Regions from separate parts of the Brevibacterium sp. OS20 genome, predicted to be linked through region 1. Evidence: predicted binding sites of a transcription regulator. Region 1 holds the regulator's gene; the other holds the start of a gene.
The links. The regulator HspR, encoded in region 1, represses chaperone genes until heat shock. The targets are predictions, from matches to a motif close to AAGTTGAGTCNNNNNGACTCAACTT.

Region 1 (7,944 bases):
GCCCAGTCGGCCTCGGCCGGGGCCGGCGAGGAGCCGACCGCGGACCCGAATGCCGAACAGGCTGCCGCGGCCGATGCCAGCGACCTCGGTGTGGACATCCCGTCCGATGCCTCGGGTCTCGAGGACATCGAGCCGGAGGCCGAGCCCGAACCGGGTTCTGAGGCAGCGGGATACCTGGCCGACCTCAAGCGCATCAACGCCGAATATGCGGCCTACCGGATGCGGGCCGACCGCGAACGTGAGCGTGCGGCGCTCGGCGGCACGATCAAGGTCGTCGAGGCCCTGATTCCCGTGCTCGACGAGGTCAAGCTCGCTCGCGACAACGGCGATGTCACCGGGCCCTTCGAGACCCACGTGAACAAGCTCGTCGAATCGCTGAACAAGCTCGGCGTCGAACAGTACGGAGAGGTCGGCGACGAGTTCGATCCGAACATCCACGAGGCGCTCATGCAGCAGCCTTCGGATGAGGTCGAGAATCCGACGCTCTTCCTGGTCATGCAGCCGGGCTACCGGATCGGGGAGCGCATCATCCGCGCCGCCCGCGTCGGTGTCCAGCAGCCGGAGGACTGAGCAGCGACCATGATCGCCGAGGCGGCCGCCCGCCCCGCACGCCGGTTCACCGACGTGCGGGGCCGGGGAACCGCCTCGGCGGCGGTCCGGATCTTCGGGGCATCGCCCCGGGGATGCGGATTGTGAGAGGACAAGTGAATACCCTGATGACAGGATTGATTGGAAGGAAAGGAGGTGCCAGGTGAATACCGGACCTCAGAATGATTGGTTCGACAAGGACTTCTACAAAACCCTCGGCGTCTCCAAGGATGCTTCCGACGCCGAGATCAAGAAGGCTTATCGCAAGCTCGCGCGCAAGTATCACCCGGACGCCAACCCCGGTGATGAGAAGGCCGAGGAGAAGTTCAAGGAGATCGGCCAGGCCCACCAGGTGCTCTCCGACAAGGAATCCCGGGCCCAGTACGATCAGGTCCGTGCCATGGGCGGCGGCGCCAGGTTCAGCGCCGGTTCCGGTGGACCCGGCGGGGCTGCCGGCGGCGGATTCGACGACGTGTTCTCCGACCTCTTCGGAGGCGGCGGACGCACCCGGACCCGCACGACCTACGGCGGTGGGGGAGACGTTCCCCCGGACCTGGCGGATCTGCTCGGCGGATTCGGCGGAGGCTTCGGCGGTGGCGGCGGATACGGCGGCTACCAGCCTCCGGTCAAGGGCGGCGACATCAAGTCGAGCACGACGCTGTCGTTCACCGAAGCCATCGACGGCGCCTCGGTGAAGCTGAACATGCCCGGCGGGAAGCCGCTGACCGTGCGCACCCCGATCGGGGTCAAGGACGGACAGAAGATCCGCCTGGCCGGCAAGGGCAAGGCCAGCCCCAACGGCGGCGAGCCCGGAGACGTCATCCTCACCGTGCACGTGAGCCCGCACCCGGTCTTCACCCGCGATGGTGACAACCTGCGGATGGATCTGCCGATCAGCTTCGACGAGGCGGCCCTCGGCGCCGAGGTCAAGGTGCCGACTCTGGGCGGGATGCCCGTCAAGGTCAAGGTCGCACCGGGTACACCGTCGGGACGGACCCTGCGCGTGCGGGGCAAAGGTGTGAAGACGAAGAAGGGCACCGGCGATCTGCTGGCGACAGTCGAGATCGTGGCGCCGAAGAACCTGTCCAAGGAAGCCAAGCAAGCGGTCGAGTCGTTCAAGGCCGCCACTGAAGGTGAGGACCCACGCGCCGGCTTGCTGGACAAAGCCAAGGCCAGCTGAGGTGGTGAATCACAATGCACATTTCATCGAGTGCGGCGGTGTATGTCATCTCGGTGGCCGCGGATCTGGCGGGCATGCACCCGCAGACGCTGCGGCAGTATGACCGACTGGGTCTCGTCTCTCCGGAACGCACTGCGGGCCGGGGCCGGCGTTATTCCGGGAAGGACATCGCCAAGCTGCGACTGATCCAGCAGCTGTCGCAGGACGAGGGAGTCAACCTCGTCGGGATCAAGAAGATCATCGACCTGCAGAATCAGGTCGATGCGCTCAAGAGCCGCAACGAGGAGCTTGAGGACGAGGTTCGGGCACGCCGGTCGGTGCAGGAACGCGATGCGCGTGTCTTCGCGGCCGGAACCGTGGGCGGAGACGTCGTCTCGATCTCGAGGGGACGACGCCCACAGGGTCGCCCTGAGCCGGGAGCTCTGGTGCTGTACAACCGGTACCGACGCGGCTGATCCTGACGAGGCCCGACTGGGACGCTGAGAACAGCGTCGAGGCGGAGTGCGAACCGAACTTTCGGTGCGCACTCCGCCTTTTCGCGTTGCTCGACGAATCCAGTTCATTGCGGCGCAGAAAAGTACACGTGTTGTGCGACACTGACTCTGTGAACGAGAAAGAGAAGGTTCGACAGGTCGCCGACAGTGCCGATTCGGCGGCTCAGGAAGCCGCGGACAGCCGCTGGTTCGAGCGTGTGGCCCGCGCGGGCTTCATTGCCAATGGGTTGGTCCACGCGATCCTCGGTGCGACGGCCGTGACGATCGGCCTGGGGCAGGGCGGCGGCGAAGCCGACCAGGCCGGAGCGGTCGGACAGATCGCTTCACAGCCCTTCGGCCTGGTGCTGATCGTGATCTGCTTCCTCGGCTGTGCGCTGATGGCGTTGTGGTGCTTGGTCAACGCGTTCTTCGGTGCGTCGTCGCTGCGCGGTGCCGGAACTCGCGACCCGCAGGAGAAGCAGGGGAGGAAACAGTGGATCGACTTCTTCTCGACGGTCGGTTCTGCCATTGCCTATGTTGTGGTTGCCGCGACCTTCTCCCAGTTCGTCTTCGGCGGAGGATCGGACTCGGGCAAAGTGAGCTCACAGGCCTCGACGACCGTGGCGAAGGCCCCGGGCGGACTGTATATCCTCATGGCTGCCGGCGCCGTGATTGCGCTCATCGGCATCGTGTTCTGTATCAATGGTCTGCGCCGGAAGTGGAAAGATGAGCTTCGTCGGCCGCGCAGCGCGTTCACCCGCTTCCTCGTCGGATTCACCGGTGTTGTCGGGTATCTGGGCAAAGGTGCGACGCTGCTGTCGGTGGGCATCCTCATCGTGGTGTCTGCGGCGACCGGTGATCCGGAGGAGTTCACTGGTATCGACGGTGCGCTCAAGGGCATGCGCGATCAGCCGTTCGGGCCGTATCTGCTGTTGGCCGTGGGTCTCGGCCTGGTCCTCTACGGGGTCTTCCTCGCCCTGCGCTCGAGGTACGACCGCATGGAATGAGCTGTCTTCTGCTTTGTTGCAGCGAAAAGAAGAAGGGCGCGAACCCAACTGGGTTCGCGCCCTTCTTCGACTCACGCCCGCCTCAGTCGAGCCGGCATGTTCTCAAGTCGGTCGCTATCAGATCTCAGCGGGATCTTTGGCAACCTTCTTGCGGCGCATGGTCATGGCGACTGCAACTCCACCGATGAGGAGGAGGCCGGCGCCGCCGACCAGGCCGGTCAGCTCGGTACCGGTGCGGGGCAGGTCGCCGCCGTTGCCGGCGTCTCCGTTGTCGCCATCATCGTTTCCGCCGTTACCGTCTTCATTGCCGTCGCCGCCACCGGCGTTCGGGTCTTCCTCGACCGAGAAGTCACCGGTCAGTTCGTCATCGCCGCAGGTGACGGTGACGTCGTATTCGCCGACGTAGGCCGATGCGTTGGAGGCGCTGGTGCCATAGACGTTGACGTTGGCCTTGCCTTCGTCGTCAGCCTGGACGGTCTTGTCGAAGGCGGTGACGCTCGACTCGCCCTTGGGATTGACGAGGAAGCGGACGTCTTCACCGGGTTCGCAGTTCTCGACGGCGAGGGTAACGCCCTTGTCTTCCTTGACGAAGTCAGCAGGCGTGATCGACTCGGGGGAGACGGTCAGCTTGGCTTCTTCAACCGGAGCGGTGGGCTCTTCGGTTTCGTCTTCGGTGATGACGAAGTCCTGAGCCGGGGAGTTGGTTTCCGACTCCTGGTCGACGCCCCAGACGGAGTAGTCGCCGGCCGGAAGCGCCTCGTCGCCCTCAAACTTCAGGGTTGCGGAGATCTTTCCTTCGTCGTCGGCTTCGACTTCATTGGTCGCGAACGGCGACGTTGCGTTGCCGCCGACGACGGTGACCTTGCTGTTCGGGGTGAAGCCCTCACCGGTGACCTTGATGCCGTTCTCTGCGAACTCGCTCTCCGTGAACTTGTCGGCGTTGAGCGAGACCTTCGGGTCGACCTCGGGAGCCTCGGGCTCGTCTGTGTCGTCGACGACGGAGAAGCTCAGCCCGTCATAGGTGCGCTCCTCGCCATCGCGAGTGATCGTGACGGAGAAATCGACCTTGCCGTTCTCGATGTCTTCGGCGGGCTGAGTCGAGTAGATGTTGTATTCGAAGGTATCGCCCTCAGCAGTTCCGGCTTCGCCGGTGAGCGAATCCGAGATCTTGTCTCCGGCTTCAAGACCGGTGATCGTGACGACGATTCCCTTGTCCTTGTTGGCGAGGTCCTCGGCGGTGATCTCCTTGGGGGAGGTTGTCACCTTCGCTTCGATGGCCTGCGCCTCAGCCTCAGGCGACTCCGAAGGAGTGCTCTCCTGGGCGTCGCCGGAGTTCTTGACGACAGTGTGCGAGTAGCTGTCCGAACCGGGAGCAGCGATGACTGGGGATGCGGCCAGGCCGGTGATGGCGATGGCCACCGCGGGGGCGAGGGCGAGCTTCTTCATGTATTTCCTTAGAAAATTACAGCTGGGTGTGAAGTATTACGAATGTAACAGTAATGCAACATTCACCACACACATAGTTGTGGTCGTTTTGTTCAGCACTGACGTCGGCTCTGTTGCAGAGTTCATTCTTCATTCACCCTGAACACCCGGTTCGTCACAGACTGCAGAACAGAAGGAGGGGCGGCTCAGCGTGTGCTGAGCCGCCCCTCCCTCTCGATTCAGGTCATCCGCCTGGCTCGGATCAGAAGCTCGTCGGAGTCTGTCCGAACTTGTTCTTGCGGCCGGTCAGTGCGATCGCGGCACCACCGACGAGGAGGAGCAGGGCTCCCGTCGTCAGTCCACCGAGGTCGGCACCGGTGCGAGGCAGCTGACTGCCGTCATCTCCACCGCCGTTGCCGGCATTGCCGTTGTCCCCGCCGTCAGATCCGCCGCCATTGGCGCCTTCGGTAACTGTGAAGGAGTCTTTCATGGTGTCGTCGCCGCAAGTTGCGGTTGCGGTGTACGCACCGACGTAGGCGGAGACATCCGACGAGGTGCCGAAGACGTTGACCGAGGCATTGCCTTCGTCGTCAGCTTTGACGGTGTTCTCATAGGCCGTGACGTTGATGCCCTTCGGGTTGACCTCGAAGTGGACATCTGCGCCGGGCCCGCAGTTCTCGACGGCGAGGGTGACGCCCTTCTTCTCGTTGGCGAAGTCCGCCGCCTCGATCGTCTTCGGCGAAACCGTGAAGGAAGCCTCGGCTGGAGCTTCGGTCTCGCCGTCGTCTCCGTCGTCGCCGTCATCCTTGCCGTCGTCATTGCCGTCTTCGTTGCCGTCGTCCCCGTCGTCTTCGCCGACAACGTTGATGGTGCCGTTGAGGGTCTCCGACTCGGTGCCTTCGCGGTCGATGGTGACAGTGAATGGCACCTCGCCGACCTCGAGGTTGTCGGGGTTGCCCTCGTACCAGAGGTGGAGCTTGTAGTCGCCGTCGGCCTCTGCCGTTTCGGCCTCACCGGTGAGGGAATCGGTGATCTTGTCACCCGCCTTCACGCCGGTGACTGTGACGGTCACGCCCTTGTCCTTGTTGGCGAGATCCTCGGCGGTGATCTCCTTCGGATCGACCTTCAGTGAGGCATCGATCGGATCGACAGCGTCGTCTTCGGTGATGGTGAAGTCCTGAGCCGGGGAGTTGGTTTCGGACTCCTGGTCGACGCCCCAGACGGAGTAATCGCCGGCCGGAAGTGCTTCGTCGCCCTCGAACTTCAGGGTTGCGGAGATCTCGCCGTCGGCGTTGGCTTCGACTTCCTGGGTCGCGAAGGGCGACGTTGCGTTGCCGCCGACGACGGTGACAGTGCCGTTCGGGGTGAAGCCCTCACCGGTGACCTCGATGCCGTTCTCGTCGAAATCGCTCTGCGAGATCTCGGTGGTGTTGAGCGAGACCGTCGGTTCGGCCTCTGCCTGAACATCGACCTCGGCGGCGCCGGTGAGGGTCTTGGTGTCGGCGTCTTCCCGCTGTACCTGGACTGCGAAGGAAACCGACTCCTGCGAGACCTCAGAGGCGGAACGCAGCTTCATCGTCGCGGTCGAACCCTGAGCGGTGACGGCCGGGCCGGTCAGGCCGGACTTGGCGGCGACCTTGTCGCCCTTCTCGAGGCCGGTGACCTTGACGGTCACACCGTCCTCGTGGAGCTCCTCGGCGGTGACTTCACCCGAGGTGACCTGCACCGAGGCGTTGATGGGGTTGGCCTTGTCCTCGGACTTGTCGTCGTCCTTGGAGTCCTTGTCCTCGTCCTTGGGGGCAGGAGCGGGCTTCGGATCGACCTTCTTCGGAGGCGTCTTTGCCTCGTCCTTCTTATCCGCTTTGTCCTCGGCGGCCTTCTTCTCGTCCGCCTTCTTCTTGTCGGCGGCTTTCTTGGCAGCCTCGGCCTTTTCCTTGGCCTTCTTTTCGGCTGCCGCCTTCTCCGCGGCTGCCTTCTTCTCGGCTTCGGCCTTCTCAGCCGCGGCCTTCTTGGCCTCTTCCTTCTTCTTGGCTTCGGCCTTTGCGGCTTCAACCTTCTTCTGCTCGGCCTTCTGCGTGGAGGCGGACTGGGCAGACGTCGATTCCGCGGCAGCGACCGGGCTCGCGACAAGCCCGGTGAACGCGAGCGCGACTGCCGGCGCGAGGATGATCTTCTTCATTGGAGTGCCTTCAATCTCTGTGGCGAGGGGTGTGATACGGCACTCATCCTAGGTTCTGAGGGTTTTCCAAACTATTTCTGTACGTTTTGTTCAGGTTTAAAAGCGGTAACACTTAGGTGAATTTCTTTAACCGTTTCGTGACCTACTCGTCGGTAAAAGAATGGCTGTCAGTGCCGCCTCGGCGAGGGGACGCGTCGGCCGCGCGAATTCAGCGGTTCTGAGCTAGACCGGCCACGCCTCGGCGCGGATCTGCTTGCGCTGTTCGACGGTGGGGACGCGGACGGTCAGGGCGGAGGGGTCGACCTCCATCTCCAGGTAGGACGACTGTCCCAGCGGGTCTCCGTCGATCTGAATATCGACCTCGTCGCCGGCTTCGATGACGACCTTTCGGCACTTCCGGATGTTCGTGTGCAGCCCGCGTGAGGCTCGGCGGCCGGCGATCGATGCGAGCACGCCGACCCATTGGCCGAGGTTCTTCGGGCTGACGATGAGCACGTCGAGCATGCCGTCGTCGATGACGGCCTGCGGCAGCAGCTGGATGCCTCCCTGCAATCGGCCGCAATTGCCGCCGAGCACCGAACGCACCCTGGCCGAGATCCGATATTCGTCGTCGAACGTGACCTTGACATGACTGGGTTTGCCGGTGAGCTTCCGCGATCCCGCTTCGACGTAGGCGAGCCATCCGAGGCGGGCCTTGAGATCGTCATTGGTATCGGCCATGACCGCGGCGTCGAAGCCGAGTCCGGTCATCACGGTGAAGACATGGGTATCGCCGTCGGGGGCGATCTTCGCCGTCCCCACGTCGATCTCCCGGTTGCGTCCCCACAGCGCGATCCGCAGCGCCCATTCCGTCTTGTCGAGGACGAGGTCGATATTGCGGGCGAGCAGATTCCCGGTCCCCAACGGCACGATCCCCAGCGGAGTGGAGGTGCCGGCCAGCGCCGAGGCGACCGCGCGGATGGTGCCGTCCCCGCCGGCGGCGATGACGACGTCGACTCCCTCGTCGAGGGCACGGACCGTGGCCCCCTCACCGGAATCCTCGGGGGTGGTCTCGAGCACGAGCGGAGGGTTCCATCCCTCGAAACGACAGAT
Region 2 (7,944 bases), 180 kb from region 1:
CAGGCAGCTCCCGCTGTTCGTAGAACGCGGCCTTTCCTAGAGCAACTGTAGCCGACGAGGCGGACGCGACCTTGAGAGCCAATTCCAAGGTGGCGGACTCGAGGTCGGCGTCGGCGACGACATCGGAGACGAGACCGAACTTCAGCGCATCCTCGGCGGTCACGAAATCACCGGTCAGCAGCATCCGCATCGCCTGCTTCGCCGGCACCGCACGGGAGAGGGCCACCATCGGAGTCGAACAGAACAGACCGATCTTCACTCCCGGAGTTGCGAATCTGGCGGACTCGGCGGCAACGGCCAGATCGCAGGTCGCCACCAGCTGGCAGCCGGCCGCCGTGGCCACACCCTGCACCTGCGCGATGACCGGCTGTGGGATGGATCGGATGACCTGCATCAGTCGGGCACAGGCGTCGAACGTGGTCTGCTGCGTCTCCAGATCCGCCCCGCGGATCTCGGTGAGGTCATGACCGGAGCTGAACACATGACCGGCGGTGATGAGGATGACCGCGCGCACATCGGTGCGGTCGGCCACCTCGGTGAGGGTGTCGATGAGGTCTTCCATGACCTCACGCGACAGTGCGTTGCGCGTGGACGGCCGGTTGATCGTCACGGAGGCGACTCCGTCGTCGAGCTGCGCGAATACAATTGATTCCGACATAGCCTCATTCTGCCAAAGGTCGCCGGGCCCGGCGCGGAATCTGCGCAGACGATTTCCGCCCGCCTCCGGACACATCTGCCCCGGTGGGAGCGATTCGGAGGGACTGGCATGACCACACTGCTGATGATCATCGGATTCGGTGCCGCCACCTCGGTGGTGGTCGGATTGGGGCAGAAGCTCAAGCTCCCGTGGCCGGCGCTCATGGTCCTCATCGGCATCGCCGGTGCGTTCATCCCCACCTTCGCCGAGGTGGCCATCGATCCGGAGCTCGTCCTCCCTCTCTTCCTGCCGCCCCTGCTCTTCGCCGCCGCACAGAAGACATCGTGGGCGCTGTTCGCGATCCGGTGGCGCACGATCCTCGGCATGTCCGTGGCTCTCGTCGGTGTGACCGTGGCCGCCGTCGCCGGGTCCGCGGTCTTCCTCGTCCCCGGAATCACCATCGCCGCGGCCATCGCGCTCGGCGCCATGCTCGCCCCACCCGACCCGGTCGCTGTCGAAGCCGTGGCCAGCACCGTGTCGATCCCCCGCCGCATCATGTCGACCCTGCAGAGCGAAGGTCTGTTCAACGATGCCGCCTCCCTGGTCATCTTCCAGACCGCAATGGCCGCAGTATTGGCCGGCACCGAGGTGGACTACGCAGATCTGGCCGTGTCGTTCGTCGTCTCCGCCGTCGTGGCGATCATCGTCGGCCTGGTGCTGTCCTTCGCCGCCTGGTGGGTGATGGAGAAGATCGATCACACGATCGCTCGGTCCTCCCTCATGCTCGTCCTGCCCTTCGGCGTCTACCTCGTGGCCGAGCACTTCCACGCCAGCGGGGTCATCGCCGTCGTCGTGGCCGCCCTCGAAGTGCGGCGCCGCGATGTCGAGGGGAACTCGGCGGAGCGGGTGACGCAGAACTCGACGTGGCAGGTCCTCGAGATGCTCATCACCGGAATCGCCTTCGGACTCATCGGCCTCGATCTGCGTCTCATCGTCGAATCCGAACACGCCGACCTCGGGCGAGCGCTGCTCGTCGGCGCGCTCATCGCTCTCATCGTCGTCGCCGTCCGCTTCGTCTGGCTGCTGCTCGGCACTGTCATCGAACGCAAGAGACGCGAGGAGGATCCGGATGCCGCACCTTTGAGCGTCCGCGATGCCACGCTGATGACCTGGGGCGGGATGCGCGGCCTCGCCACGGTCGCCTTGGCGCTGTCGATCCCGGCCACGACGAGTTCCGGTGCCCCGTTCCCCGGGCGGTCCTATGTCGTCGTCGCGGCCGCGGTGGTCCTGCTGCTCACTCTGGTGCTGGCGGGCCTGAGCTTTCCGACCGTCGTCGCTCTCCTCGGCATCGACGACGAGGCGGAGAAGGAACATCAGGCGACCAGGGACATCGCTCTGCGTGCCTACAAGGCTGCGATGCGCGAGATCAAGAACGATGACAGTCTGCCCGACGACGTCATCGAACCCCTGCGGGCGAGGTTCAAAGTCCTGCACGATCAGCTCAGCGGAACCACCGATGACCAGGCGAGCTCGGAGCAGGCGATGGCGTTCAAGGAACACCGGGAGCAGATGCTGGCCGTGCAGAAGAAGGCCATGCAGTCCGCGCGCGCCGAGGTGCTCAAGGCCCGGCGCGAACGCGGCACCGATCCGGAGATCGCCGACCGCGTGCTCCACCGCTTCGACCTCCAGTCGGTCATCACGAGGTAGGGCCGGGCTAGTCCCGGCCGGGCAGGTTTCCGGGCCGGTCCCGGCTGGACAGGGACACGTATCCGGGCGGGCCGCCTCGGCGAAGTTCTTCTCGATTTTCAAAGTTGAGCGGAATAGACTCAACTTTGCCGGTGTTGTTCTTTTCGAGAGCTGAAATCAGCACAGAATTTGAGAAGGAGATGCGTACATGGACGCACAGATGACAACCAAATCCCGGGAGGCGCTGCAGACTGCGGTCAACGACGTCGTCGCCCGGAAGAACAATCAGATCGAACCGGCCCACCTCGTCGCGGCCCTGCTCGGCCAGCCCGATTCGCTCGCCGCGACCCTGCTGACGAAGGTCGGTGCTGAGCCGCAGACCGTGCTGCGGTCCATCGAGTCCGTGATCAGCGGATTCCCCACCGTCAGCGGTTCCACCGTCAGCCAGCCGGGACTCTCCCGCGCCGGCCTGGAGATGATGAACCTCGCGCAGGAGGAGATGACGGCCCTCGGCGACCAGTTCGTCTCGACCGAACACCTGCTGCTCGCCGCTGCGGCCGGCAAGGACGGCGCCGGTGAGGCGCTGCGCGCGAATGGGGCCAACAGGGACGCGCTGCTCGCGGCCCTGCCCGAACTGCGTGCCGGAAAGAAGGTCACTTCGGAGAACCCCGAGGAGACGATGCAGTCGCTGGAGAAGTTCGGCATCGATCTCACCGCCGTCGCCCGGGAAGGCAAGCTCGACCCGGTGATCGGCCGCGACAAAGAGGTTCGCCGCGTCGTCCAGGTGCTCTCGCGGAGGACGAAGAACAACCCCGTTCTCATCGGTGAACCCGGCGTCGGCAAGACCTCCGTCGTCGAAGGCCTGGCCCAGCGGATCGTGGCCGGAGACGTGCCCGAATCGCTGCGCGACAAGACGCTCATCAGCCTCGACCTGTCCGCCATGGTCGCCGGCGCGAAGTACCGCGGTGAGTTCGAGGAGCGGTTCAAGGCCGTGCTCGAGGAGATCAAGAACGCCGACGGTCGGATCATCACCTTCATCGACGAGCTCCACACGATCGTCGGTGCCGGTGCCGGCGGAGACTCCTCGATGGACGCAGGCAATATGCTCAAGCCGATGCTCGCCCGCGGTGAGCTGCGGATGATCGGTGCCACCACGTTGGACGAATACCGCGAGAACATCGAGAAGGATCCCGCTCTGGAGCGCCGGTTCCAGCAGGTCTTCGTCGGTGAGCCCAGCGTCGAGGACACGATCGCGATTCTGCGCGGGCTCAAGGAACGCTACGAAGCTCACCACAAGGTCTCGATCAACGACGGCGCCCTGGTCGCGGCCGCAACGATGTCGAACCGGTACATCACCGGCAGGCAGCTGCCGGACAAGGCCATCGACCTCGTCGACGAGGCGGCTTCCCGCCTGCGGATGGAGATCGATTCGGCTCCGGTCGAGATCGATGAGCTCCGCCGCGCCGTGGACCGCCTGAAGATGGAGGACATGGCCCTGGCCAAGGAGACAGACTCCGCGTCGATCGAGCGGTTGAGCGCCCTGCGCGCCGATCTCGCCGACAAGGAGGAGGAGCTGCGCGGACTCGAGGCCACCTGGGAGTCCCAGCGTGCCGGCCTCAACCGGGTCGGTGAGCTGAAGACGAAGCTCGACGAGCTGCGTTCGGCCGCCGAGAAGGCTCAGCGCGACACGGACCTCGAGACCGCATCCCGTCTGCTCTACGGCGAGATCCCTGCCGTGCAGAAGGAGATCGCCGAGGCCGAAGCCGCCGAGGCCCAGGCCGAGGCGGGAGCGAATTCCGATCAGATGGTCTCGGACAAGGTCTCGAGCAACGACATCGCCGAGGTGGTCTCCTCGTGGACGGGCATCCCCGCCGGACGCCTCGTCCAGGGCGAGGTCGAGAAGCTGCTGGGAGCCGAGGGCATCCTCGGTGAGCGTCTCATCGGGCAGAAGAACGCCGTCGCCGCGGTCTCCGACGCCATCCGCCGTTCGCGGGCCGGGGTCGCCGACCCGGATCGCCCGACCGGTTCGTTCCTGTTCCTCGGACCCACCGGCGTCGGCAAGACGGAGCTCGCGAAGTCGCTCGCGGACTTCCTCTTCGACGACGAGAAGGCCCTGATCAGGATCGATATGAGCGAATACGGTGAGAAGCACACCGTGTCCCGCCTCGTCGGTGCCCCTCCGGGCTACGTCGGATACGACGAGGGCGGCCAACTCACCGAGGCGGTCCGCCGTCGCCCGTACTCCGTCGTGCTGCTCGACGAGGTCGAGAAGGCGCACCCGTCCGTGTTCGACATCCTGCTGCAGGTCCTCGATGACGGTCGGCTCACCGACGGTCAGGGACGCACGGTCGACTTCAGGAACACCATCCTGATCCTGACCTCGAACCTCGGTTCGCAGTTCCTCGTCGACAAGAGCCTGTCGACCGAGGAGCAGCGGAGCAAGGTGCTCGATGTCGTGCATGCGACGTTCAAGCCCGAGTTCCTCAACCGTCTCGATGACATCGTGCTCTTCGACGCGCTCAGCCAGACCGAACTCGCGTCGATCGTCGATCTGCAGATCTCGCACATGTCGCGCCGGCTCTCCGACCGTCGTGTCTCGCTCGAGGTCACTCAGGGAGCCGAGGACTGGTTGGCGCTCGAAGGCTACGATCCGGCGTTCGGTGCCCGGCCGCTGCGCAGGCTGGTCCAGCGCGAGATCGGCGACAAGCTGGCCCGCGCTCTGCTCGCCGGCGACATCGTCGACGGGGACACCGTGGTCGTCAACCTGCCCGAAGACCCCGAGGCCACCGGCCTGGAGCTGCGCCCCAAGCGGTAAGGCTCCCGGCTGGGGCGTGCTGCGCGGAATCAGCCCAGTTTGAGTTGAATAGCACCTATTTGAACATGGGCTATTCAACTCAAACTGGGCTGTTTCGCTGACCGCAGCGCGGCACAGCACAGAAATGGGACACCCTGCTCTGGATCGCTCACTTTCTTCGGTGAGAATTTCAGAGCAGGGTGTCCCATTTCAGCATCTGCCGGTTGCTGAGCGCTATGCGCGACGGTTACTTGCCGCGAGAGCCTGCGGACGACCGCGTACGAGTCTTCGCAGACCCGCCCTTGGCAGCACCCGAACCACCGCGAGCACCCGAACCGCCGCGGCCACCGGCGGAACCACCACCATCCCCACCAGCACCCCGCGGGGCCGATGAGGTCCACCAATGCCGCAGATAGGCGCTGACCTTCGCGAATGAACGGTCGCGGATGAAGATCGCATCGACGGCGATCATCGTCAGCGAGAACCACGGCAGGCCCATGAGCAGCGCGATGCCCAAGTGGAAGGACAGGATGCCCAGCAGCGCGATGATGCGGGTGTAGCGGTTGAACAGCATGAACGGGAAGGCGCACTGGAAGAGGATCGATCCCCACGAGATCGCTACGACCATCGGCCCCCACGCCGTCATCAGGTCCGACAGCACCGGCCACGTGCCGAACTGCTGAGTGTGCAGCGGGTTGTACACGGCGAATCCGTGCTGCCAGGCCTCGCCTCCGGCCTTGTACAGACCGCCGGACATGTAGATTGCGCACACCTGGAACGCGAGCACGACGATGGCGAGATTGTTGGCCATGATGAGCGCCCAGCGCCACTGCCCGCCGTCGTTGTCCGGGAACTCCGGGTTCCGCGCGCGCCGCCTGGCGTCGAGGGACCATCTGCGGGTCGTATCGGCGAAGAGCATGGCGATCATAAACATCCGGTAGGCGTTGTCGCCCTGATCCCCTGCCCCGTCGTTGAGCTCGATGAAGCTCACCCACAGCACGAGGTAGATCGGCAGGACGATCCTTGTGCGCCACCCGAGGATGATGACGATCGCCAGCAGCGCGAGCCCGATCATCATCGCCGTGAACAGCGGCGGCGTCGTCACCGCTCGGTGGAAGAGGGAGAAGAGCCAGATGGTCGGGAAATCGCTCTTGGGTTCGGCGATCTCCCCGTTCCAGGCCGATCCCACACCGAAGGTGTAATGCCGAGCGCTGAAGTTCGTGAGGATGAGGCCGAGACCGGCGAATCCGATGAGGATCCGTGTCACCGCCAGCCCGTATGTCGCGTGGTACCGGCCGGTGAGCATCTCCTCGAGCCAGTTCCACCCCTGCGCGAGCTTCGTCCGCACGAGGGTCGTCACCGGGACCAGCCCGAATTCAGGAGCCGAATCACTCGCCGAGGCGGTCCCATCGTTTCCGCGGCCGGCGGAGTCCGAACCGTGGTCCTTCTCCGGTTTCCGCGCCGAGGCGGTGCCGGCGTTCGCGTGGCCCGCGGAGTCCTTCACCCGGCCCTGCGCCGAGGCGGCCGTGCCGGTCCGCTGGTCAGTGACCTCTGCATCGTGGTCGTCCCCGCCTGTGCGGGTCGTGTCATCACTGTTCACCGACGCACCTCACTTCGTCCGAGGCACAGAAGTACTTCGTGAATTCCTCTTGGGACTGATGATCTTCGACGACGAGTGCGCGCCATCCCACGGGGACGGGTTGGATGTTCGGACGCTTCGCGTCTTTGTCGTTGCGTTCGGCGAAAGGCACGACGTTCTGACGGGCGGCCTGGTATTGGACGCGCTGGACGTCGTCGCCCCAGATGGCCTTCGCCACCTGCGTCGCATACGCCGTGGCCAGATGTTCGCTCTCCAGGTAGGCGGGAATCGCGTTCTCCGGGTCGTCGTATTCCCCCAGCTTCGTCTCCAGCCGGTCGACGGAATCGTCGCCCTTGAAGTAGTCGAGTTTGACGATCGCCTTCTGATCGTCGGGCAGATCTTCCCACGAACCTTTGATGTCCGAGGCCACTCCGATGCCCAGCCCCGCCGACCGCGGCGGGAACAGCTTGTATGTCGAGTGGTCGAGTTCGACATCGGTAGCCCGCACCCATTGAGTGATCTCTTCGCCGCTGTCGGTCTTGATCACCGCGCGCACATCGAAGTAGTAGTCGCCGTTGATCGGCTCGGGGGCGAACACGCTCCACGACTGTCCCCACAGCGGGATCATGTATTTGGAGAGCAGGTCACCGGGAATCACCTCCCTCGCCGTCGAGGCAGGGGCGATCCACAGGAAGCTGGCGAAGATATGGAACCCTGTGATCGCCATCGCGATGACCATCAGGGTCCGTTTCACCGCCGAACGTCTCCGAGGTGTGACCTCGGTCGACTCATTGTCCATCTCGGTTCCGGAATTCTCTTGGGAATACGACTGCCGTCACCGCAGGTCCCGCGCCTCATCGGTCGCTTGGCAGATCTCTCGGTGACAACGCACAGTCAATAGGGTACTTCAGCTGTGGCACTGCCCGCCCGGGCAGCGGCAGAATCATTCGCGGTCATCAGGCGCAAGATGACTTCCTCACGATTACTTGCCGATTCGCGGCGCACGCCCGAGGTCTATTCGGCCGCCCTCAGCCACGCCTTGACCGCTTCCGTGGAATCGCCGAGCGTCGGCGGAGCCAGTTCGTAGCTCGGCGGGGTCTCGGACAACCGGATCGGGTTGCGGACGGTGGGGATGACGCGATCGCCCTGACCCGCCTCGGCGACGGGCTCGAGTCCCAGCGACGATGCCAGGTCCACACCCTGAGCGATCGAGTTGATCGGCGCGCAGGGCAGCCCTGCCTCGGTGAG

Region 2: the regulator HspR is predicted to act here: its motif matches at 2,446-2,470, upstream of clpB (ATP-dependent chaperone ClpB).

What each region holds. Positions count from the first base shown of each region.
Region 1 covers NZ_CM166367.1:3,554,865-3,562,808, reverse strand. The annotation lists gene ACVZTU_RS15925 (nucleotide exchange factor GrpE) at 1-570, shown strand, start outside; gene ACVZTU_RS15920 (DnaJ C-terminal domain-containing protein) at 752-1,768, shown strand; gene ACVZTU_RS15915 (heat shock protein transcriptional repressor HspR) at 1,783-2,223, shown strand; gene ACVZTU_RS15910 (DUF1206 domain-containing protein) at 2,373-3,248, shown strand; gene ACVZTU_RS15905 (lipoprotein 17-related variable surface protein) at 3,366-4,694, opposite strand; gene ACVZTU_RS15900 (hypothetical protein) at 4,936-6,852, opposite strand; gene ACVZTU_RS15895 (diacylglycerol/lipid kinase family protein) at 7,075-7,944, opposite strand, start outside.
Region 2 covers NZ_CM166367.1:3,736,877-3,744,820, forward strand. The annotation lists gene ACVZTU_RS16685 (enoyl-CoA hydratase) at 1-658, opposite strand, end outside; gene ACVZTU_RS16690 (Na+/H+ antiporter) at 767-2,344, shown strand; gene clpB (ATP-dependent chaperone ClpB) at 2,532-5,138, shown strand; gene ACVZTU_RS16700 (HTTM domain-containing protein) at 5,365-6,717, opposite strand; gene ACVZTU_RS16705 (DUF5819 family protein) at 6,707-7,450, opposite strand; gene ACVZTU_RS16710 (CaiB/BaiF CoA transferase family protein) at 7,711-7,944, opposite strand, start outside.